Regions from separate parts of the Sporosarcina sp. P7 genome, predicted to be linked through region 1. Evidence: riboswitches for the same ligand, from Rfam matches in the RefSeq annotation. Region 1 holds a riboswitch; each other region holds the start of a gene.
The links. Region 1 has a riboswitch for S-adenosylmethionine ahead of CSV60_RS04680 (O-acetylhomoserine aminocarboxypropyltransferase/cysteine synthase family protein). Riboswitches for the same ligand answer to the same signal wherever they lie in the genome.
Positions count from the first base shown of each region.

Region 2: another riboswitch for S-adenosylmethionine. It lies ahead of CSV60_RS07865 (methionine ABC transporter ATP-binding protein); the one in region 1 lies ahead of CSV60_RS04680 (O-acetylhomoserine aminocarboxypropyltransferase/cysteine synthase family protein).
Region 3: another riboswitch for S-adenosylmethionine. It lies ahead of metK (methionine adenosyltransferase); the one in region 1 lies ahead of CSV60_RS04680 (O-acetylhomoserine aminocarboxypropyltransferase/cysteine synthase family protein).

Region 1 is NZ_PDZF01000003.1:88,119-93,829, forward strand. It holds gene CSV60_RS04655 (DsrE/DsrF/DrsH-like family protein) at 1-122, shown strand, start outside; gene CSV60_RS04660 (sulfurtransferase TusA family protein) at 168-746, shown strand; gene CSV60_RS04665 (MBL fold metallo-hydrolase) at 743-1,864, shown strand; gene CSV60_RS04670 (sulfurtransferase TusA family protein) at 1,910-2,137, shown strand; gene CSV60_RS04675 (sulfite exporter TauE/SafE family protein) at 2,195-2,971, shown strand; SAM riboswitch class I at 3,428-3,531, shown strand; gene CSV60_RS04680 (O-acetylhomoserine aminocarboxypropyltransferase/cysteine synthase family protein) at 3,687-4,976, shown strand; gene CSV60_RS04685 (glycine betaine uptake BCCT transporter) at 5,015-5,711, opposite strand, start outside.
Region 2 is NZ_PDZF01000006.1:101,869-107,579, forward strand. It holds gene sdaAA (L-serine ammonia-lyase, iron-sulfur-dependent, subunit alpha) at 1-672, shown strand, start outside; gene CSV60_RS07855 (MetQ/NlpA family ABC transporter substrate-binding protein) at 756-1,583, opposite strand; gene CSV60_RS07860 (methionine ABC transporter permease) at 1,601-2,269, opposite strand; gene CSV60_RS07865 (methionine ABC transporter ATP-binding protein) at 2,262-3,275, opposite strand; SAM riboswitch class I at 3,391-3,502, opposite strand; gene CSV60_RS07870 (pyridoxal phosphate-dependent aminotransferase) at 3,732-4,898, shown strand; gene CSV60_RS07875 (tRNA dihydrouridine synthase) at 5,026-5,711, opposite strand, start outside.
Region 3 is NZ_PDZF01000008.1:2,753-8,463, reverse strand. It holds gene CSV60_RS09160 (YitT family protein) at 1-595, opposite strand, end outside; gene CSV60_RS09155 (Fur-regulated basic protein FbpA) at 904-1,068, shown strand; gene CSV60_RS09150 (YkuS family protein) at 1,427-1,660, opposite strand; gene CSV60_RS09145 (hypothetical protein) at 1,864-2,481, shown strand; gene CSV60_RS09140 (DUF3891 family protein) at 2,488-3,261, shown strand; gene metK (methionine adenosyltransferase) at 3,308-4,519, opposite strand; SAM riboswitch class I at 4,696-4,815, opposite strand; gene pckA (phosphoenolpyruvate carboxykinase (ATP)) at 4,993-5,711, shown strand, end outside.

The DNA.
Region 1 (5,711 bases):
GTACGATGACAATGGATTTACTAGGCCTAGGTGAGAAAGAACTCTTGGAAGAAGTTGAGTATGGCGGTGTAGCGGCTTACTTAGGAGAAGCACAAGACGGTCACGTGAACTTATTTATTTAATTTTTTTGCGAAAATAAATACCCTAGGGTGTATAGGAGGAATACAATGATTCAGTCAGATAACGTGTTGGATGCAAAAGGTCTTGCCTGTCCGATGCCCATTGTGAAGACAAGAAAGATGATGAAAGATATGGAAGATGGTCAAGTGCTCGAAGTACAATCTACAGATTCAGGTACAACAGCAGATTTGCAGGCATGGACGGAAAGTGTGGGACATCAATACGTTGGTCATGTGAAGGAGGCAGATGTCTGGCGCCACTTCGTACGAAAATCGGGCCAGGAAGATCAGTCACAAAAAGAATATCCGGTTACAGTTGACAACAGCCAGTTGATGGACCGACTGCAACAACCTGACGCGGTGTTACTAGATGTCCGGGAAGAAGCCGAATATGCATTTGCTCATATTCCCGGCGCCCTATCTATACCGCTTGGTCAGTTGGAGGAACGTATGGCGTACTGGGATAAGGACAAGAAGTTTTACGTTGTATGCCGAACAGGCAACCGCAGTGATATGGCGTGTCAAAAACTAGTCGCAAATGGATTTGAAAGTGTCACGAATGTCATTCCTGGCATGTCGGAGTGGAATGGCGAGACGGAAAATACAGTAGGGGGTATTAATCAATGAGAATCATTCAATCAAGTGAAGTAGCAAAGAGTGTAATTACGAAAGAATCATTATTTATTTTAGATGTACGAAATACAGATGCATTCGAGGATTGGAAAATCGAAGGAGAGCGAGTACGCCATTTAAACGTGCCATACTTTGATTTATTGGATGGCATTGAAGAAATTGAAGATCAATTGCCAAAAGATGAAGAAATCTTGGTTGTCTGTGCAAAAGAAGGTTCGTCCATCATGGTGGCGGAAATTCTTGAAGAAGCAGGTTTCTCAGTAGGTTATCTTTCAGGTGGAATGAAAGCATGGAGCGAGTATCTTGAGCCTGTAAAAATTGCCGATTTGAAATCGGGCGGCGAGCTATATCAATTCGTTCGTCTTGGTAAAGGATGTCTTTCCTACATGGTCATGTCGGGTGGAGAAGCAGCAATCATTGATGCTACACGTATGACAAATGTGTTCACGGACTTTGCTGAGCAACGCGGTGTGAAGATTACAAACGTATTCGATACTCACTTGCATGCGGATCATATTTCAGGTGGTCGGCAGATCGCAAAAACTACGGGTGCAACGTATTGGCTGCCACCGAAAGATGCCGAAGAGGTAGTATTTGAATATGCTGCATTAGAAGGCGATATGTCCATTCAGATAGGTGATACGAGAATCGATATTCAAGCGCTTTATTCGCCAGGACACACCATTGGTTCGACTTCATTTATCGTAGACGACAGTTATTTGATGACAGGTGATATTTTGTTCATTGATTCGATTGGACGTCCTGATTTAGCAGGTTTAGCAGAAGATTGGGTAGGCGACTTGCGTGAGTCATTGTATAGCCGCTATAAAGAATTGTCGAAGGATTTAACTGTCTTACCAGCTCACTTCATGATTATAGACGAGTTGAATGAAGACGGTAGCGTGTCGGAGAAGCTCGGCGTATTGTATGAGCAAAATCACGGCTTGAACATTGAGGATGAAAAAGAGTTTAGAGAGTTAGTCACGGGGAACTTGCCTCCACAGCCTAACGCGTATCAGGAAATCCGCGAGACGAACATGGGGAAAATCCAGCCTGACGAGGAAACGCAACGCGAGATGGAGATTGGCCCGAATCGCTGTGCGGTACGGTAAATAGGTATTTTAATTTATATAAAAAAACTAAAGGAGAAGATATATATGAATACAACAACATTTTTAGATGCAAAAGGCCTGGCATGTCCAATGCCAATCGTACGGGCAAAGAAAGCAATGAAGGATATGCAAACAGGAGAAGTTCTTGAGATTCATACGACAGATAAAGGATCAGTATCCGACCTGACAGCATGGGCTGCTTCTGGCAATCATGAAATAAAAGAGCAGCAACAAGAGTCTGATGTCTTTAAATTCTGGATCCAAAAAGGTTAAACTAAGGATAGAGGGAATGGCTGTCTCCCTCTTAAGTCGGGAAGAAGGGAGGACATCATGACAATTCCATTTATTATCACAATCTTCCTCATTGGATTCGTCGGCTCATTCCTTTCCGGTATGATTGGAATCGGTGGCGCAATTGTCAAATATCCAATGTTGCTATTTATTCCTGCATTACTTGGTTTTGCTGCATTTACACCACATGAAGTAGCCGGAATTACTGCAATGGAAGTTTTCTTTGCATCACTTTCAGGCGTTATAGCGTATAGAAAGAGTAATCTGATCTTGAAGCCACTCGTTCTTTATATGGGAATCAGTGTATTAGTCGGCAGTGTACTTGGCGGTGCTGGGTCTAGTATGCTTTCAGAAGCTACCGTCAACGTAATCTACGGTATTCTAGCCGTCATGGCGGCTATTATGATGTTTATACCAAAAAAAGGACTCGACAATCAGCCGATCGATGAGATTACATTCAATCGCTTCATTGCTTCAAGTGCAGCCTTTATCGTCGGCTTGGCGGCTGGAATCGTCGGAGCTGGCGGCGCATTTATCGTGGTACCGATTATGCTCGTGATACTAAAAATCCCCACACGCGTCACGATTGCTACTTCCCTAGCAATTACGCTGTTGTCATCGGTGGGCTCGGCATCAGGCAAGCTCTTAACAGGCCAAGTACCCTATGGACCAGCTGTTGTTCTGATTATCGCTAGCATCATTGCCGCTCCGATCGGTGTAAAAGTGAGCCGGAAAGTAAACACCAAAGTACTACAAAGCATTCTAGCCGTACTCATCATGGCTTCCGCTGTGAAAATATGGTGGGACATATTCTAACCAATCAAAATCGCCAGCACATCGTTCAATGAACTTGTGCTGGCGGTTTTTTTGGTGAAGTCATAAGTGGAACATCATTAAACGCACTTCGCCTCTTGCAGGTAGCTCCCGTTTAGTAAATGTGTAAGTCATTATAAGTCAAAATAATCAAGGACGTAAACTAGTTGATCGTAAGTGGAAGGCGGCGAGTGCAAAAGCCGTTCTTCGTTACGGCTCTTCCCGCAGGATCAGCGTGCGCCTTGAGATCCCGCAGAAGCGAAGCGCACGAGGAAGTTCAAGCCACGCCCTCGGGAAAGCGTCCGCCTGGAACGTCGATCAACGGTGCTTTCACGTTTATTACTTTCATTGCAAGGTATTAAAATTAATATTGACTTCAAAACATTCAATTAAATTACCTTGCAATAGACTAGGAATAGCCGTATACTATTTTTCAACGATGGAAAACGAATAGACATACTCTTATCAAGAGAGGCGGAGGGATTAGGCCCTGTGATGCCCGGCAACCGGCGAAAGCAAAGGTGCTACTTCCTACAAACTTTCAATAGTTTGGAAGATAAGGGAGGAATGAGCGAAAGCAGAGCCCTCTTCTTATTATGGAAGATGGCTTTTTCTGTACTTAGCGAACCGTCCTCTTATGCTTTTCTTGTCTAGTTCTAGGAGGAAGTTGTCCGAGGAGTTTCGGTGTTCCATCAATACATAAAAAAGGGGAATGGTTATGACGAATTTACAGCCAGAAACGATATTATTACACGGAGGGCAAAAGCCGGATCCAGAAACAGGCTCACGTGCCTTACCGATTCATCGTACGACTTCTTATGTATTCAGAGACACGGAGCACGCACAAAACTTATTTGCCTTGAAAGAAGCCGGCAATATTTATACAAGAATTACGAACCCGACAGTAGCTGTCTTTGAAGAGCGTGTCGCGCAGTTAGAAGGTGGAACAGCTGCAGTGGCATTGTCTTCTGGAATGGCGGCGATTGCTTTTTCTATTATGAACATCGCTGAAGCGGGCGATGAAATCGTTGCAGCCAGCAATCTCTACGGTGGCACATATAACTTATTCGCCGTGACATTACCACGCTATGGCATCAACGTGAAGTTTGTTGACGCGTCCGATCCAAAGAACTTTGAAGCAGCTATTACGGATAAAACGAAAGCATTGTTTGCAGAAACAATCGGTAACCCGAGTTTGCAAGTTCTTGACGTGGAAGCTGTTGCGAACATCGCACATGACAATGGAATTCCATTGCTAGTAGATAATACATTCCCGTCTCCTTATGGATCAAATCCTATCGAGTACGGTGCAGATGTAGTGATCCACTCAGCGACGAAATGGATTGGCGGACACGGTACGACCATCGGTGGTGTAGCCGTGGATGCAGGGAGATTCGATTGGACGCAAGGGAGATTCCCAGGCTTTACAGAGCCGGACGAATCCTATCATGGCTTACGTTACGGAATCGATACAGCCGCTGCAGCTTTTGCAACGAAACTGCGCGTACAATTGTTGAGAGACTTCGGCCCTTGTCTATCACCGGATAGTGCATTCAACTTGTTACAAGGTTTGGAAACCCTTCATTTACGCGTACCACGCCACAATGAAAATGCACAAAAAGTCGCGGCATTCTTGCAAGAACACCCAGCAGTAGAATGGGTGACCTATACTGGCCTAGAAGATCATCCAACAGCGGAACTAGCAAATAAATATTTGAAAAACGGCTATGGTTCAATTATCGTATTCGGTATCAAAGGTGGACGCGATGCAGGAAGACAAGTAATCGACAATGTAGAAATTTGGTCTCACGTTGCGAATGTGGGGGATGCAAAGTCATTAATCATTCATCCGGCATCCACAACTCATCAGCAGTTGTCTGTGGAAGATTTGAAAGACTCTGGCGTTAGCGAAGAACTAATCCGCTTATCTGTAGGGTTGGAGTCTGCAGAGGATATTATTGCAGATTTGAAACAAGCCATCGAAAAAGTGGCAAACCAATATATATAAAGAACACCGTCGCATTTGCGACGGTGTTCTTTTCTTTACTATCGTTGTATTCGATTTTTCTCGTCTTTAAGTGATTTGAACAGCGAAACGACCATCATAATGAGTATGATTGAGAATGGCAAAGCGGCAATAATGATGACGTTTTGCAGTGCATCCAATCCTCCAACATATAATAGAATAATGGCGATGGCAGATTGAATGACACCCCATATCACTTTCAAATTATTCGGTGGAGTCAATGAACCGTATGACGACTGCATGCCGAGTACAAATGTAGCCGAATCTGCTGATGTGATAAAGAACGATGTAATCAATAAGATTGCAATGATCGATATGATGAATGATAAAGGTAACTCGCTGAACATTTCAAAGATCGTCAATTCAGTTGCACTCGCAGCCAAGTCGATAATGCCAGCTTTTTGCGTTTCGATTGCTGTCGTCCCAAATGCTGTGAACCAGATCATACTGAGCACAGTAGGAACAACTAGTACGCCAATCATAAACTCGCGAATCGTTCTACCTTTTGATACGCGGGCAATGAACATCCCGACAAATGGTGCCCAAGCTATCCACCAAGACCAGTAGAATAGAGTCCACCCATTGAGCCAAGCACGATTTTCCGGGGTAAGTGGTGCGGTTCGGAAACTCATACGAATGAGATTCTCCAAATAGCCACCGATGGAATCAGTGAACATGTTGAAAATCAATAATGTGGGTCCGAGCGCAATAATGAAA
Region 2 (5,711 bases), on a different contig from region 1:
CCTGCTAAATACCAAAGTGCCTATGAAATCATTGGTCCTGTCATGATTGGCCCATCAAGCTCCCACACTGCTGGGGCCGTACGAATTGGAAACGTTGCGCATCAGCTATTGAACGAGCAACCCATTCATGCAAAGTTTTCACTGATGGGTTCTTTCGCGACGACCTATCAAGGACACGGTACCGACTTGGCACTTCTTGCCGGTGTCATGGGGTACAATACGACAGATGATAGAATTCCGCATGCGAAAGAACTTGCGATGGAGATAGGATTAGAATATGAATTTACGAAACGTGTGCTGGGGAGCTATCATCCAAATACCGTACTCATCGAGTTGACAGGACCAACTAACAAAGTAAAAGTTCTCGCCAGTTCACTTGGTGGAGGTAAAATCGAAGTCCAAGAACTTGATGATTATCCGTTAAAATTCTCAGGCGAACGTCCAGCACTATTGATCCGCCACACCGATCAAAAAGGCGTTATTGCAGATCTTTTAGGAATTCTCTCGAGAAAAGGAATCAATATTGCCCGTATGGCGAATGAACGATTTGCAATTGACGGTCCCGCTATTACGATTTGTGAAATCGATAGCTCTGTAGATGAAGAAATGCTTACGGAGTTAAAACGCGACGTACCTATTATTGATGATATTGTATTGGTGGAGACAGAATAAACAGCAGTAAAATACCAGACTTGAAGACACTTTCCATTGTCTTCGAGTCTGGTATATTTTTTATCGTATTACTTTACGTCCAACTAGTTCTTTTCCATCCAAGCTGGTTTACCGAAACCTTTAAATTCGGATTCAATCACTTCTAAAAACTGCTCAGATTCTACTACTTCAATAATGTCTTTCGCAAATTGCTTATCTACGTTTTCTGTTTTCACGGCTACAACATTACGGAACCGATCAGGCATATTTTCTAAAGCTAATGCGTCTAACAAATCCATATTTGCTGCAATTGCAAAGTTACCAGGCACTGCAGCCAAGTCAGCCCCCTCTACCGAACGGGGCAATTGCCCTGCTTCAACCGGCTGAATTACTAAGTTTTTTGGGTTCTCTGTGATATCTTTTTCAGATGCCGTTAATTGGTCAATGCCTTCATCCATTTTCACTAACCCTACATCTTCCAATACATATAACGTTCTTGCAGCATTCACTGGATCATTTGGAATAGTGATAGTTGATCCCTCTTCAATTTCATCGAGAGATGTATATTTGTTTGAATAGATACCTAATGGCGCGGTCGGTACGATAATCAATTCAGAGAGTTCCATTTTATTTTCTTTCTCGAAGTTTTCCAAGTACGTGATATTTTGGAACAAGTTCGCATCTATATCTCCGCTATCCAACGAAATATTGGGTTGTATATAATCACTAAATTCCGTGATTTCGACAGTATATCCTTTTTCCTCAAGTGCAGGTTGTATTGCTTTTTTTAGCATGTCACTATAAGGACCTGCAGTTGCACCAAAGTGTATATTTTTATCCTCATTCGACTTTTCAGTAGACTTTTCTTCTCCACAAGCCGCTAAAGCCGCAACTAACGCAGTAAGAATGAATGCAAGTACCAGTTTCTTCATAATCCATCTCTCCCCTATTATCTTTTATCTATCATTTTTGAAAAACGATCTCCACTAAATTGAATCAACTGCACTAGTATTATTAGAATGGCGACGGTGACGAGCATAATACTGTCATCATATCGGTAATAGCCAAAACGAATTGCGAGGTCCCCAATTCCACCTCCGCCAACAAATCCAGCCATTGCTGAATAGGCAACTAAGTTGATTAACGTCAGTGTAAGTCCTTGGATAATACTCGACTTTGATTCAGGCAATAACACATTCCAAATAATCATCCAGGGCGAAGCACCCGTTGAAATCGCTGCTTCTATAACTCCTTTATCAATTTCACGCATGGATGTTTCAACAATCCTTGCAAAGAAAGGAATGGCTGCAACGGAAAGCGACACACTTGCAGCTGCTGGTCCAATCGTACTTCCGACAATCAGTTTCGTCAAAGGTATTAGAGCCACAAGTAGTATGATAAATGGGATAGAGCGAATGATGTTGACGAGAAACCCAATAACCGAATTAATTGCACGGTTCTCTAAAAATAATCCTCTATCCGTTGTAAATAACAGAACGCCAAGCGGCAATCCAATAATCAGCGCAATCGTAAGTGAGATGCCGATCATGTACAATGTTTCACCAAATGCTTTTGTAATATCCGGCATGAGTTCCATGATGTGAGATAGATCAAACATGTTGTCGGATCACCTCCACTTGTGCGTTTTGTTTCAGTATGTATGCAATCGCTTGCTCTACTTCTTCACGCTCACCTTGTAATTCCATCAAGAAAATCCCAAGTGCTCGTTCTTGAATATATTCAATCGAACCATGCAGGAAGTTTCCTTTGACCTTATATCTCTGCATCGTATCGGAAATTACACCTTCCATCGCTACTTCACCTTTAAATGTGATTTTTATCAATGTACCGACCAAATTGGACATGACGGCTTCAGGAATGTCGTAAGACACCACACTGCTAATAAACTCCTTCGTTAATGGTTGAACTGGATGAGAAAAGATGTCATATACTGGCCCTTCTTCGATCACTTTTCCGTCTTGCATAATCGCCATGCGATCACAAATCTCTTTTACCACATTCATCTCGTGCGTAATTAAAACAATCGTGATATTCAATTCTTGATTAATCTTTTTCAACAATCGCAAAATGGACATAGTCGTGTTAGGGTCCAGTGCAGATGTCGCTTCATCACAAAGCAAAACGGATGGATTATTGGCTAGCGCTCTCGCAATACCGACGCGTTGTTTCTGTCCCCCACTTAGCTGGGCAGGATATACATTGCGTTTATCCGACAGACCCACCATTTCGAGAAGTTCCATTACCCGTGTCTCTATTTTATCTGAAGGCATTTTCGCTGCCTGTAAAGCGAATGCGATATTTTCGAAAATAGTCTTTTGACTAATTAAATAAAAGTGCTGAAAAATCATTCCGATCTTCAAGCGTGCCTGTCGAAGCTCAATCCCTGAAAGTTTCGTTAAGTTTACACCATCTATTAAAATAGTGCCGCTCGTTGGCCTTTCCAACAAATTCAAACAACGTATAAGTGAACTTTTCCCGGCCCCTGAATAACCGACAATGCCAAATATTTCTCCTGTCTCGATGTCTAGTGATACGTCATCTACACCTTTTACCACTTTTTCTTTTGTCTGATATTCCTTAGACAAATGTTGAATTTGGATCATAGTCTCACTTCTTTCTACATTCAAGTAAATAATCATAAACAGTTGGCTAGAAAATTTCTTTCTAAATAAAAAAATCTTTCATTTTTCTAAATGAAAGAGGGACTGAAATATTCTCAGCTTATCTCTCAGATGGAAAACCATACTGTAGGATTTGGCACCTTCCTTGGATTATTCAAGGGGTTGCTGGACATCATCGGGCCATTTCCCTCCGTCGCTCTTGATAAGAGATTGCTATTAAATTATATGCATAAAACATATACTAATCTGAATTAATACAACTGTCAAGGAGAATAACGCCAATTTATCGGAATATCCGACTTATTCTATCAGCTTTAATCTCTATCGACTAATTTTCGCAATGTTCTAGAATCGAATCACAATCCTTCTATTGAAAAATCTTGTATGATCTATGTATACTTAACGCACATACCCTATCAAAGAAAGAAGGAATAGACTATGGCATTATCCAACCGATTACAACAACTCCCTCCGCATTTCTTTACATTATTATTAAATAAAATAGAAAAGGCTATGGATGAAGGCAGAGATGTGATTAACCTAGGACGTGGAAATCCTGATCAGCCAACACCTCCTCATATTATTAAAGCATTGCAAGAAGCCGTTGAAGATCCAGCTACACACGGTTACTCTCCATTTCGGGGGACACTTGCTTTAAAACAAGCAGTTGCTGAATATTATCAGCGTGAATACAATGTCACGATTGATCCCGAAACAGAAGTAGCGGTACTTGGCGGTACAAAAATAGGTGTCGTGGAGCTACCTCTTGCTATTATGAATGAAGGTGACTTATTATTGCTGCCAGACCCGGGTTACCCTGATTACTTATCCGGCGTCAGCTTAGCAGGTATTCGATATGATACGATGCCGCTACGTAAGGAGAATGGATTTCTTCCTGATTACGATAATTTAACGGATGATCAGAAAAATGATGCCAAACTCATGTACTTAAACTATCCAAGTAATCCAACGGGTGTTACAGCCACACCCGAGTTTTATGAAAAAACGGTGGCATTTGCCAAAGAACATCAGATTGCGGTCTTACAAGATTTTGCGTATGGCGGTATTGGTTTTGAAGGTAAGAAACCGATTAGTTTTTTACAAACTGAAGGAGCAAAGGAAGTCGGCATTGAAATGCTATCTCTTTCCAAAATGTATAATATGGCAGGCTGGCGAGTCGGTTTTGCAGTCGGTAACTCCGAGATAATAGAAGCGTTAAACGTATTGCAAGACCATTTATTCACTAGCATCTTCCCAGCGGTTCAACGTGCGGCAATTGAAGCATTGACAGGTCCGCAACAATGCGTTGAAGAGTTAGTGGCGCTCTATGAAGGCCGTCTGACGGTATTGCTAACGGAATGTGAACGCATCGGTTGGGACGTTACAGCACCTACTGGCTCATTTTTCGCTTGGCTACCTGTCCCAGAAGGCTTTACAAGTGAAACCTTTGCTAACTTATTACTGGACAAAGCAGATGTTGCAGTATCGCCAGGGAACGGATTTGGTGTATACGGCGAAGGATATATTCGAGTCGGGTTGTTAGAAAGTGAAGAACGATTGCAAGAAGCGGTTCGCCGTATTGAAAAGCTTGGTTTATTTAAGTAACAAGATAAACTTCCACATTGCCTCTTGATACAAAAAGCCTCCTTACTCATACCAGTATTCCTGGTATGGCAAGGAGGCTTTCGCTTATATAAACAGATCATGTCCGCTAAAGGTTATCTAAAATGTATTAATCGAGTTCCACACTATCCAGTAATGCACGCACTTCATCTGTCGTATTCGTATTCATTAATTCATGTCTAAGTTCAGCCGCTCCACGGAACCCTTTAATGTAAATCTTAAAAAAACGACGTAACGGTTTAAATAGCCGCGGTTCTAGTTCTGTCGAATATTTATCAAATAGATCCAGATGAAGACGCAGTAGATCCAGTAACTCTTTATGATCATGCTCTCTCTTCTCTTTTTCGAATGCAAATGGATTATTAAAAATTCCGCGACCAATCATAACTCCATCGACACCGTATTTTTCCACAAGCTCCAGACCCATTTGACGGTCAAGAATATCTCCATTGATCGTCAGCAGTGTATCAGGCGCTATTTCATCACGAAGTTTCTTGATCTCCGGAATCAATTCCCAATGTGCATTCCCATTACTCATTTCCTTACGGGTACGAAGATGAATCGACAAGTTCGCAATATCTTGCTCCAGTACATGTCTGAGCCATGTATGCCACTCTTCTATATCTGTGTAGCCAAGACGAGTCTTTACACTCACAGGCAATCCGCCAGCTTTTGCTGCCTGAATAATTGCCGCGGCTGTTTCCGGACGGTTAATCAGACCACTGCCTTTACCTTTTGTTGCTACATTTGGCACAGGGCATCCCATATTAATATCCAATCCCTTAAAACCAAGTT
Region 3 (5,711 bases), on a different contig from region 1:
CTTTTTCATGTCGCGTATGAATCATGTCAATCACTGACGTAGTAACGTATAACGCAACCATTGTGTAAAGTGCGTTTTCCGGTTCATATAGAATCCCAGCGAATACGATAAGAATACCGTTTAACACTAGAAAGTATACACCGATTGGTTTATCCTGCATGCGAGAAAGAATCATCGCCACGATGTCCATTCCGCCAGTAGATGCACCTAGCTTTAGGGATATCCCTACACCAACACCTGCCAGTACCCCGCCAAATACCGCATTCAGCATAATATCTTCTGACATAGAACGCAGTGGCAATAATTCAAGGAATAGTGTAGTGAACGCAACGGATAATATACTATAAATAGTGAAACCTTTTCCTACTTTAAACCAACCCAGAATAAAGACCGGTATGTTGAACAGTAATAATAAAATACCTGTACTAATTGTCATGCCTAAGTGGTCTTTTAAAACACTTGATACTAACTGGGCTGCACCCGCAAATCCACTCGCATAGACATTTGCATTGATGAGAAAGAAATTTAATGATAGAGCCATAAGTAGCGATCCAAAAATAACTACCGTCACTCGTTTTGCTTCAATGAAAAACATAGCGACCTCCTCTGGTAAATAACAATTTAATGCACGAACTAGATTATATCTATTCTTACCTCATAATGGTACCCCTAAGCATCATTGGTTTTAAAAAAGCCGTTACGAATAGAACTATTCACTTTTTCATTTTGCCATTCCACTATTAAGTTATTAAGAATGTACTATAAAGCATAAGTCCCTATTACACTGCCAAAACGATATACACATTTAGTAGAGCAGTCCGAAAGTTCCAACTATGGTTTATACGGTTTAATTCGAGATCATAACGGCTATATTTAGAGGGGGAATCAAGGAGGAAATGCACGATGAAAACAAACAAAAAAGTAAGTGAATCAAAGCGAGACAAAATGATTGAAGAGCTCGTTTCAAATGGGGTATTTAAAATTGATGGGAAACAACTGTACGAATTACCGCTTCAATTATTAATGCAAGAATATGAAGCATTCGGTCAAGCTGACATTCAAATGTAATGAAAAGAAGACGTGCCAAATATGGCATGTCTCCTTTTCATTTACGCTAAGCAATCACACGACCATTGTGAATAGGATTTACCGGGCCGAGTGGTTTAATGTTAATCATCAGGAACAAAATCTCTTATCCAAAAAGAGTCAATGGTATTTTACTATTCTCTACACTCTTGCTCGTTAATGCTATGTGTCACATTAAACGGAGCTTTCTAACTGACAGAAACACTTTAAACAAATAGAATAGCTAGTAAAATCCCATTTGCATTGGTAACCCCCCGCCACTACTACCTGGCAAATAGAAAAACTGAAGAACCCCCTTTATTGGCTTGCTCTTCAGTCCTAAATAAATTGTATTCAATTATTAGCGATGTAATCTTTTTTCCACATCGTCTACGATGTCTTGTACAGAATTGCCTTCAATGCTCACCACGGGAAAGTCGAATTGGTCGATGTTGACGTCGCTCAAGGCACGGATTACGCCCATGTCATAGCCGCTTAGACGTTCATCACTTGCGAACATCGTCACTTCATGTCCTTTTTCCTCTAGTGCTTGTTTCACATCGTCAAATGGTACTTCTACAGCTATTTTCGCCATATTCCATTCCTCCTCAAAATACTACATGTATTTGGATAATACTTTATAATTTCCCGCTCTTACTTAAATTAAACATGGCTTCTTGTGATATGTTTATAAAATAGTAATAGTAAAACGATTTTTTTTGTGGTAAATGGGTATTTTACAGTTTAAGCTATTGAATTATTACACATAGAAGAATTTATAGAAGGAGTCGACGTGATATGTTCGGTTTAGCAGATCTCCTTAGCTTGGTAATTTCTTGTTTCATCATTTTACCTGTCGTTACATTTATAAGGGAAGCTGGCTATTTTATTATTAGTGGTCTTTTCGGTGTAAATAATGCCAGATTGACCATTGGGTCTGGACCCAGGCTCTTTAAATTCGGTGTATTTGATATACGTAAATATTATCATATAAATAGCTGGTTTACTTTTGACTCAGTCAAGAGAAAAAGTAATTTTGCTTATATATGCATATATGCTGGGCCGATTTTGATTAACGTTGTCGTGGCGCTCACAATAAATGCGCTCATTGCAAATGGTTTTTTTGAAGAGTCCAAAACATTTTGGAGCCGTTTTATATTCTACGCCTTCTATTTCGTTTTATTTGACTCCATTCCCATGAAAACCGTAAATGGGAAACCGAATAACGGTATGATTATTTATGAACTTCTACGATATGGCAAACGAATTGACTTCAATGAAGACCCCTTTATTCTCGGCACGACAGAGGCGGAAGAAATGTATCAAGAAGAAATGGATAAAATTGAAAAGGTAAAAGAAGAAATTAAAGAAGAAATCATACAAAACGATAGTTCCTCACCTGACAAGAAAGGATGAAGTAAAATGATTGTACGTGAACACGAGAAGTCATTCAGCTTCGTCCAACAACATCATCATGGACAACTTGCTGGAGAATTAATGGAACACTGGAAAAAGGATATGTTTCCTGATGATCAATGGCGTCATTCCGTATTAACTGCCATTCGTAACCACGACATCGGCTGGGCTCCTTTTGATAAACAACCTTTTTGGAATGATGCGAAATCGGCACCTTTTCGATTCACAGATTACCCACTTCTTCCAAAAACAGTACTTTATCGCCAAGGAATCGATGAGGTAGAAAAGCTTGATCACTACGCAGCAATGCTTTGTAGTTTTCATTATGAACAGTTTATACAGGGTAACGATAAAAAAGAAGCTAAGCAATTTATCGAGGGTGAACTGAATCGTCGTGAACGATTATGTAAAGAAGTCGAAGGTTTTGATAAGGAACTTTTTGAAATGCATTTTGCTTTGCTTCAGCTTGGAGACAACTTTTCCTTATATTGTTGTGTAAATGATCCAGGTGTCGACAAAGCGAATGAACATATATTCTTTCGTGATGGTATTCCTTCTACTGGTATTTTCCCTTCATTACCGATAGGACGAATTGGGATATACTTTGCAGATCAGCACACTATTAAAGTGGAGGGTTTTCCATTTAGCTATTCTTTTGATATTGAAGTAAAACAGAAGACAATCTTGAAAAAAGATATAGAGGATAAAGGATTGCAAAGGGCTTATGAAGAGGCAGACTATGAAATGATTCCTTTTCGTATTTCACCGGCAAAGAATTAAAAAGTGCAGAAAAAAGGAAATGATTCCTCTTTCTGCACTCATTACTTTATTGCTTCACACGTACTGTACTCGCAAGATCTTTCAACGCTTCCACTTTATCTGTCTGCTCCCATGGCAATTCGATATCAGTGCGGCCAAAGTGACCGTATGCTGCCGTTTGTTTGTAGATTGGACGACGTAGGTCAAGCATTTTAATAATTCCTGCCGGTCGAAGGTCAAATAATTCACGTACGAACTCTACTAATTGAGTCTCCGATAGTATACCGGTATCAAATGTATTGATCGAGATAGAAACCGGGCTAGCTACTCCAATAGCATACGCCAACTGAACTTCACAGTGCTCAGCCAGTCCAGCTGCAACGATGTTCTTTGCCACATAACGCGCTGCGTAAGAAGCCGAACGGTCCACTTTCGTAGCATCTTTCCCCGAGAATGCCCCGCCACCATGACGGGCATATCCACCATACGTATCAACGATGATTTTACGTCCAGTCAATCCAGAGTCTCCTTGAGGGCCACCAACGACAAAGCTGCCAGTAGGATTAATGAAGTATTTAGTATGCTCGTCCAATAAGTTCTTTGGAACGACTGCATCAATAACAACATTCTTTATATCCTGCTCGATTTGCTCGAGTGTTGCTTCAGGGTGATGTTGTGTGGAAATAACGATTGTGTCAATTCGCACAGGATTATTATCTTGGTCATATTCTACCGTTACTTGTGTTTTACCGTCAGGACGTAAATAGGAAATAAGTTCTTCTTTACGAGCTTGTGCCAGGCGTTGTGCCAATTTATGAGACAGGCTGATTGGCAGAGGCATTAATTCTGGCGTTTCATTACATGCATATCCAAACATCAGGCCTTGGTCTCCTGCACCGATTGCCTCTAATTCTTCATCAGACATAGAGCCTTCACGTGCTTCGAGTGCCACATTGACACTTGCAGCGATTTCGGGTGATTGCTCATCAATGGAAGTAAGTACAGCGGACGTTTCGTAATCGAAGCCGTATTTCGCACGAACATACCCAATTTCTTTAACAGTGTCGCGAACGACTTTTGGAATATCCACATACGTTGTCGTAGTGATTTCTCCCATTACTAATACGAGTCCAGTCGTTATACTCGTTTCACATGCCACACGCGCATTTGGATCTTCCGTTAGGATCGCATCTAAAATTGCATCTGAAATTTGGTCGCACATCTTGTCAGGATGGCCTTCTGTAACTGATTCTGATGTAAACAGTCGACGGTTTGTCATGTTATTTCCCCCTATATTAAGCATCATGATACGGTACTCTCATAAGTCCCTGGTAAAGTTCCACGCCTAGACGTCAAGCATATACCATAAGGATTCAGGGCTAGACAATATAAAAAGCCCTCCACTCATATTCAATCCATGAGTAAAAGGCAAAATTTCACGCGCAGCACCTTTCACTCTTATCGTCCAAGGAATTAAACCTTGCTTCAGGTTTGGCACCTTCGCGTTAGACTTACGTCTATTGCAGGTTGCCGGGTTTCACAGGGCCTGTACCCTCCACCAACTCGGGATAAGAGTATCCGTTCATGTCACATCGTATTAAAAAGTTTGGATTTTGTCAAATTATTTCTTCCAAATCACTTGAGTTTTCCATTAGTATAGATTAATATTCTTAATGTGTTATACTATTTACGAATTAGGATATTCTCAGTAAGATAAAAATAAATCGACTACGCAAAGGACGGTATGTAAACATGATATCTGCAAAAATTGATGATAGTTTAAAAAGTCTTCTTAGTGGAAGCAACGTGACGATCCAAGCGTCTGTGGCAGAACTAACGGAAAAAGCAGTGGCAAGAGGCGAAGCTAAACTTTCTGCTGACGGTGCGATCACTGCTCGTACAGGTAAATATACAGGACGCTCACCTAAGGACAAATTCATCGTTGAAGATGCAGTGTCTAAGGATAAAGTAGATTGGGGTAGCACAAACAGTCCGATTTCAGAGGAGATCTTTGATTCATTATACACAAAAGTCATCGAACATTTGAAGAAAAAAGACGAATTGTTTGTTTTTAAAGGATTTGCAGGAGCAGATAAAGACTCCCAATTGTCTATCCAGGTTATTAATGAATTAGCTTGGCAAAATCAGTTTGTTCACCAACTATTCATCCGTCCAACTGAAGAAGAATTGAAAGCACATGAATCGCAATTCACCATTTTGGCAGCCCCTTCATTTAAAGCGGATCCAAAAGTGGATGGCACAAACTCTGAAACGTTCATCATTTTATCGCTTGAAAAGCGAATTGTCTTAATTGGTGGAACAGAGTACGCTGGGGAAATGAAGAAATCTATTTTCTCTGTTATGAACTACTTACTACCCGAGCAGGATATCCTATCCATGCACTGTTCAGCAAACGTTGGAGAAGAAGGCGATGTTGCTTTGTTCTTTGGTCTATCTGGAACAGGTAAAAC